Regions from separate parts of the Nocardia sp. NPDC055029 genome, predicted to be linked through region 2. Evidence: riboswitches for the same ligand, from Rfam matches in the RefSeq annotation. Region 2 holds a riboswitch; the other holds the start of a gene.

Region 1 (3,466 bases), on a different contig from region 2:
CGATCTGGCACAGGTGACTGACCTGTGTCTGGACGGCGATCGTGAGGTCTATCAGCTCTACCCCGGGTGGTGGCACTTCGGCAGGCATTTCTCGATCACGAACCTGGACGGGATCGCCTACTGTGCGGCACTCGAAGATCTCGATCTCAACTCGATGGTCGAAGCCACCAGTCTCGCCCCGCTTGCGGGGTTGACCAGGCTACAGCGCCTCAGACTGGATTCGGGCATCCAGAATCGTGACGTCGGTGTCATCGCCGCTCTGCCCGCGCTGACCGAGCTGGTGATCTTCAACGGTTTCAAGGCACACGACAACGAGGAGTGGCGCAGTGTGGTCGGTGCGCTGCGGACACGCGGCGTGGCGGTGCACGGCTGGTAAATCCCGGTGGGTGGTTTCGAGTGAGTCGCGCATGGCCGTGTAGTCGGGGGCAGCGAGAGCGGCCACGTCATCTGGCATCGGGACTGGCCGCCCGCCATGCCTGCCCCATGACCTCACCAGGCGACGGCAGCGGAGAGGTCCATGCCGAGAACGTCGAGCGGCGCGGGCGGACTGAGACGATCAGGGGACTTCGGTGATGCCGACGGTCGGGAAGAAGAAGCAGGAGCGGCCCGCGTTGTCGGTGGTGCCGAAGACGGCGGCCAGGACGGTGCCGTGGCCGGTGTCGACGGGGACCGCCCGCACTCCGCCGACGGGGATGGCGGTGAACAGGAAGTCGCGGATGGCGGTTTCGGCGAGGGGGCGCAGTTCGACGGGTACCTCGGGCGGGACCATCGCGCGGACGATGTCGGTGATCGAGCCCATCGAGGCCAGACCACCGCGGCCGGTGCTGATGTTGAGCCAGGCCACCTGCATGCCGGAGGTCTTGGTGGTGGCCGTGTCCGGCGACAGGCCGTAGGGCAGGAAGGTGAACATCGTCTGGCCGGACTTCACGGCGGTGAGGTCGAGGCCGGGGACCTGGACGGTATTCGCCGGCCACGGGCCAGGGACCGCACCCGCGACGGCGGGGATCAGGCCGAGGTCGTCACCGGCGCAGTTCGCGGCGACCGTCGGATACAGGAACGGCTGGACGCCGAGCGCTTCGAGGGTGTCGACGACGGTCTGATACGCGCCGAGCAGGTCGCCCGGAGCCGCCGTCTGCGCCGCCGGCGCATCCCTGGTTACCTCGGGCGCCGCCGCCGCGGTAGGCGCGGCCAGTAGCAGCGCGGCGGCACAGGCCGCCAGCGTGGTCAGTGTGGTGAAACGACGCGGCTCGGTCACGGCGCACTCCTCATGGACGCGAAGACATCCGACGCTACTCCCGTACCGGGCGTAATCCGCGCAGGTGAGATGGCACCGAGCCGTCGGCGCGTCGCACAGTGTGCCCGAGTACGCCCCGCGTTCCAAGCTCTGCGCTCACGCTGATCCTTACCGTTGTGAAGGATCCCGCCAGTGCCACATGCTGATTCGGTACCGGCCCCTGCGGCCGGTCACAACCATCCAGAGCGACCGAGAGACCCGGCTCGACGACGTCGCAGCAACCCGCCCGTTCCCCGGGTGTGGGTGCTTCCGCCGGGTTCGATGGAAGGAAGAAAGTGCACCCCGTGATCGGTCCCCATCATCGTCTCGCCGCTGTCGCCGGCGTTCTCGCCGTCGCCACCTCCGTGGTCGCGTGCGGTAGTGACAGCGCAGGCTCGGGTGGGCAGGCCGGTCCGCCCCAGCCCGGCGGCACGCTGCGCTACGGCCTGTCGCAGGCGCCGTCGTGCTCGGATCCGGCGCAGGCGGGCTCGAACCAGTCCATCTACGTCGCCCGTCAGATCGTCGACTCGCTCACCGATCAGGACCCGAAGACCGGCGCGATCACGCCGTGGCTGGCCACCAGCTGGGAGGTCAGCTCCGACGCGAAGGTGTTCACGTTCACGCTCGCCGACGGCGTCACCTTCAGCGACGGCACGCCGGTCACCGCGGACTCGGTGCGCGACACCTTCGACGCGATCGTGAAACTCGGTGGCGCGAAGGCGCCGCTCGGCACGAGCTACCTCACCAACTACGTCGGCACGACCGCGGTCGACAAGCTCACCGCCCGAGTGGAATTCAGCCAGCCCAACGCGCAGTTCCTGCAGGCCTCCTCCACACCGCAGCTCGGAATACTCGCCAAGGCGACCAATGCCAAACCGGCCGAGGCCAGGTGCGCAGGCGACAATATCGGCAGCGGGCCGTTCACCTACGCCGGCTACAAGCAGGACGTCTCGGTGACGCTGGCGAAGCGGGCCGGATACCACTGGGGATCGGCGGTATTCGGGCATCAGGGCGAGGCGTACCTGGACCGGATCGAGTTCACCGTCGTCCCCGAATCCGGGGTGCGCACCGGCAGTCTCGTCTCCGGTCAGCTCGACGCGATCAGTGACGCGCTGCCCCAGGACGCACCGCAGATCGAGGCCGTCGGCGGCCAGGTGCTGTCCACGTCCAACCCCGGCACGCCGTTCGGCCTGCACCCCAACGTGACTCGTGGCCCGCTGCGCGATCCGGCGGTGCGCCAGGCACTGCTGCCGGCGCTGGACCGCAAGCAGCTCGTCGACACCGTGCTCGGCCCGCAGTTCAAGGTCGCGACCTCGACGCTGGCCTCGGCGACACCCGCGTACGCGGATCTCTCGGCACAACTTCCCCACGACCCGGCCAAGGCGAAGTCGATTCTCGACCAGGCAGGCTGGGTTCCCGGCGCCGACGGCATCCGCGCGAAGAACGGTGAGCGCCTGAGCTTCTCGGTGACGTTCAGCCAGGTGTTCGCGGGCAACCAGGCGATCCTGGAGCTGGTGCAGCAGCAGCTTCGCCAGGTGGGCGTCGACCTGACACTCGACCTGGTGTCGCTGCCGGAGTGGACCGCCAAGATGAACTCCAAGGACTACGACGCCACCTACGGCAATTCCACCCGCGCCGACGGCGACATCCTGCGCACGCCCTTCTCGATCACCGGTCGCAACCTCAATGCCCGCGGACCGATCCCGGCGCTGGACGAGACCCTGGACAAGCAGCTGGCCGCCAATGATCCGGCCGCACGGGCGACGCTGATCAAGACCGCGCAGCAGCAGATCCTCGACAACGGCCTCTACATCCCCACCGTCGAGCTGTCCCAGGCGATCGGCGCGGCCGCGACCACCCAGGATCTGAAGTTCGAGGCCTCGGCCCGGCTGCAGTTCTTCGACACCTGGCTGAGCGGGCGCTGATCATGAGCCGATACGTGGGTTCCCGGGTGCTGCAGGCGCTCTGGGTGTTGTGGGCGGCGTTCACGATCTCCTTCGTCGTGCTCTACCTGCTGCCTGCGGATCCGGTGTCGATGGCCGCCGACGGCGGTGGGCCCGGCACCGTCGTCGACAAGGCGGCGATCGCGGAACTGCAGGCCCGCTACGGCCTGGACAAGCCGCTGTGGGAGCAGTATGTGACCGCGCTCGGCAATGCGGTCAGCGGTGACCTCGGGCGGTCCATCAGCACCGG
Region 2 (3,466 bases):
GATGGTCAGATCGGGAAAGCGCGAGCCCCACGGCGTGCCGTCGGGCGCGAGCGAGGACGGGCCGGTGCTGCCTTTGCAGCCGCCGAGCACGTTGGTCGCGATCACACACCATTCGTCGGTGTCGATCGGCGCGCCGGGCCCGACCATGCCCTCCCACCAGCCGGGCTGCGCGTTGTCCGCGCTGGCGATGACATGCGAGTCACCGGTCAGCGCGTGTTCGACGAGCACCACATTGTCGAGCGTGGGCGAGAGCTCGCCCCAGCGTTGCACCGCCAGCCGCACATCGGGGAGCACGGCGCCGTTCTCCAGCGCCACGTCCCCGATGGCGACCACGCCGAGTCGCCCGTCCGGCGGTGGCAGCAGGGCCACACCGGTTGCGGGACGGGCGATCGGCGATTCGGTGCTCACAGTCACGTCGTCGCCGCCGCGAAACCTGCGCGCAGATCGGCCAGGATGTCGTCGATTCCCTCGATGCCGACGGCGAGCCGGACCAGCCCCGGAGTGACGCCGGAGGCCAGTTGCTCTTCGGGCGTCAACTGCGAGTGCGTGGTCGATGCCGGGTGAATCACGAGAGAACGCACATCACCGATGTTAGCGACATGGCTGTGCAGGCTTAACGCGTCCACGAACTTCTTGCCCGCGTCGACACCGCCGCGCAGCTCGAACGCGACGATCGCGCCCGCGCCCTTGGGTGCGAGCTGCTTGGCCCGCGCGTACCAGGGCGAGGTCTCGAGCCCCGCATAGTACACGGCCTCGACGCCCGGCTGCTCGGCGACGAACTTCGCCACGGCCTCGGCGTTGGACACGTGCCGTTCGACCCGCAGGCTCAGCGTTTCGATGCCCTGGGCGATGAGGAACGCGTTGAACGGCGACACCGCGGCACCCAGATCGCGCAGCAGCTGCACGCGGGCCTTCAGCGCGAAGGCGGGCGCGCCAAGGTCGGCGAACACCGCGCCGTGGTAGCTGGGATCGGGCTCGGTGAAACCGGGGAAGCGCGCGTTGCCGTCGGCGTCGCGCACGGTCCAGTCGAAGGTGCCGCCGTCGACGATCGCGCCCGCGACCGCGGCGCCGTGCCCGCCCAGGTACTTCGTGGCCGAGTGCACGACGATGTCGGCGCCGTTGGCCAGCGGCTGGATCAGGTACGGGGTCGCGACGGTGTTGTCGACGATCAGCGGGATACCGGCCTTGTGCGCCACCTCGGCGATGCCGGGGATGTCGAACACCGCGCTGCTCGGGTTGGCGATGGTCTCGCCGTAGAAGGCCTTGGTGTTGGGCCGGATGGCGGCCTGCCACTGCGCCAGGTCGTCGGGATCCTCGACGAAGGAGACCTCGATGCCGAGCTTGGGCAGCGAGTAGTGGAACAGGTTGTACGTGCCGCCGTAGAGGTGCGGGCTCGACACGATGTGGTCACCGGCGCTGGCCAGGTTCAGGATCGCGTAGGTCTCGGCGGCCTGGCCGGAGGCCAGCAGCAGCGCCGCGACGCCACCCTCGAGCGCGGCGATGCGCTGCTCGACCGCGTCCTGGGTGGGGTTCATGATCCGGGTGTAGATGTTGCCCGGTTCGGCGAGACCGAACAGCGCGGCGGCGTGGTCGGTGTCGCGGAAGGTGTAGGAGGTGGTCTGGTAGATCGGCAGTGCCCGCGCGTTGGTGCTCGCGTCGGGGGCCTGGCCCGCGTGGATCTGCTTGGTCTCGAAGGACCAGTTCTCGGGCAGGGCAGAGTCGGTCATGAATTGCTCCAGGATTGTTTGCCGGTGTCTCGCGTCAGCTGGGTCGGATCGACGGACAACAACACATGGGGGCCTCCTGCAATGCGCGCTTGCTCTCGACCTTCGAGAGCCCGGTCATCACCCGGAGCACCCCACCGCAGCTGGAGGGTTGCCGACCAGCGAGCCGGGGCTTGGCGCTGGTACTCATGACCTTGCCGTCATGTTAACCGGCCATCGTGTCAGCGCGGAAACTTCCCCCGGTTTCGTCGCCTGGATCACTCCGCCGACGGTGTGCCGACCTCTGGCGTGTCGCCGTCGGCGTGCGCACCGCAGACGCGGCGAAGCTCGTGGTAGGCGCGCAGGATGGCGGCCTTGGTCACCCCGGCGGCGGCTTCCGGCGTCGAGCCGAGCAGCTCGTCCTCGATGGCGGCGAGCGAGAGGTGGCACAACATCTGCCAGGTGCCGGCCACCACCCGGACCGAGAAGTCGTCCGGCGTGGTCGCCATCCGCTCGGCGAGTTGCGCGCAGACCGAGACGTTCTTCTTCTCCGCGTATTCGAGGGCGCGCGCGTTCACGGCCTGGCTGGTCCGCATGATCCGCTGCATCTGCTGGAACTGGCGCAGGAACCGGATGCCGTCGGCCTCGGCCTCGGTATCGACGACCTGCAGGTAGGCGTCACACAGCGCCTTGAGTTCGTTGCCGGTGCGCGGTTGCCCGGCGAGTGCGACGGCGACGGTGCCGCCGAACTCGTCGATCGGCGCGAGCACGATGTCTTCCTTGAGCGGGAAGTAGCGGTTGACCGTGCGCGGGGAGACATCGGCGCCCGCGGCGATCTGCTCGACCGTCGTCGCGTCGAAGCCCTGTGTTTCACACAGTCGCAGCCCGACCTCGATGATCGCCGCCTTGGTCTGGAGCTTCTTGCGTTCACGCAGGCCCGCAGGCACGCGGTCGGCCGCGGTGGGGCCTGCCGGTTCGGTCGCCCGGTCCGCGCCGATCGGAGTGGTCGAGTCCAGCATCCCTCCAGATTACCGTCCTGCCTGATTTGTCTGTCCCTTCCCGTCAAATGGCGCAGTCAGACATTTTGCTCTTGACGCCAATTGTCTCGTGGTGCCAGGATTAGGCCAGCCTTCGAGTGACTAGGAGTCCGTGGTGACCGGCATCGAGATAGACGCGAAACCAACTGATACACAACAGAATTCGACGCGATGGTGGGCGCTGGCTGTCCTCGCCTCCGCACAGTTGATGGTGATCCTCGACGCCACCGTCGTCACGATCGCGCTCCCGTTCGCCCAGAAAGACCTCGGCATCAGCGAGGGCGACAAACAGTGGGCGCTCACCGCCTACACCCTGATCTTCGGCGGCCTGCTGTTGCTGGGCGGGCGGATGGCCGACTACCTCGGCCGCAGGCGCATCTTCCTGATCGGCCTGGTCGGGTTCGCCGCCGCGTCGGCGCTGGCCGGGCTCGCCCAGGACGGGTTGCAGCTGTTCCTCGGGCGCGGCTTGCAGGGCGCGTTCGCGGCGTTGCTCGCGCCATCGGCACTGTCGCTGTTGTCGGTGACGTTCACCGACGTCAAGGAGCGGGCGCGCGCGTTCGCGGTGTTCGCCGGTATCTCGGCGGGCGGTGTCGCGTTCGGGTTGATCGTCGGTGGCGCGCTCACCGAGTACGTGTCGTGGCGCTGGACCCTGCTGATGAACACGCCGGTCGCGATCGTCGCGCTGCTCGGCGCGCTGGCGGTCATCGTGCGCGATGTGCCGGTGCC

What was found. Region 2 has a riboswitch for S-adenosylmethionine ahead of ACWF9G_RS01480 (bifunctional o-acetylhomoserine/o-acetylserine sulfhydrylase). Riboswitches for the same ligand answer to the same signal wherever they lie in the genome.
Region 1: it holds a riboswitch for S-adenosylmethionine, as region 2 does, so the genes downstream of both, ACWF9G_RS21045 (ABC transporter substrate-binding protein) here and ACWF9G_RS01480 (bifunctional o-acetylhomoserine/o-acetylserine sulfhydrylase) in region 2, are expected to answer to the same signal.

The regions. Positions count from the first base shown of each region.
Region 1 is NZ_JBSGVQ010000024.1:97,818-101,283, reverse strand. Features, by position in the region: gene ACWF9G_RS21055 (DUF6892 domain-containing protein) at 1-376, shown strand, start outside; gene ACWF9G_RS21050 (hypothetical protein) at 557-1,255, opposite strand; SAM riboswitch class I at 1,468-1,562, shown strand; gene ACWF9G_RS21045 (ABC transporter substrate-binding protein) at 1,579-3,198, shown strand; gene ACWF9G_RS21040 (ABC transporter permease) at 3,201-3,466, shown strand, end outside.
Region 2 is NZ_JBSGVQ010000001.1:384,203-387,668, forward strand. Features, by position in the region: gene metX (homoserine O-acetyltransferase MetX) at 1-414, opposite strand, end outside; gene ACWF9G_RS01480 (bifunctional o-acetylhomoserine/o-acetylserine sulfhydrylase) at 411-1,727, opposite strand; SAM riboswitch class IV at 1,808-1,918, opposite strand; gene ACWF9G_RS01485 (TetR family transcriptional regulator) at 1,982-2,722, opposite strand; gene ACWF9G_RS01490 (MFS transporter) at 2,856-3,466, shown strand, end outside.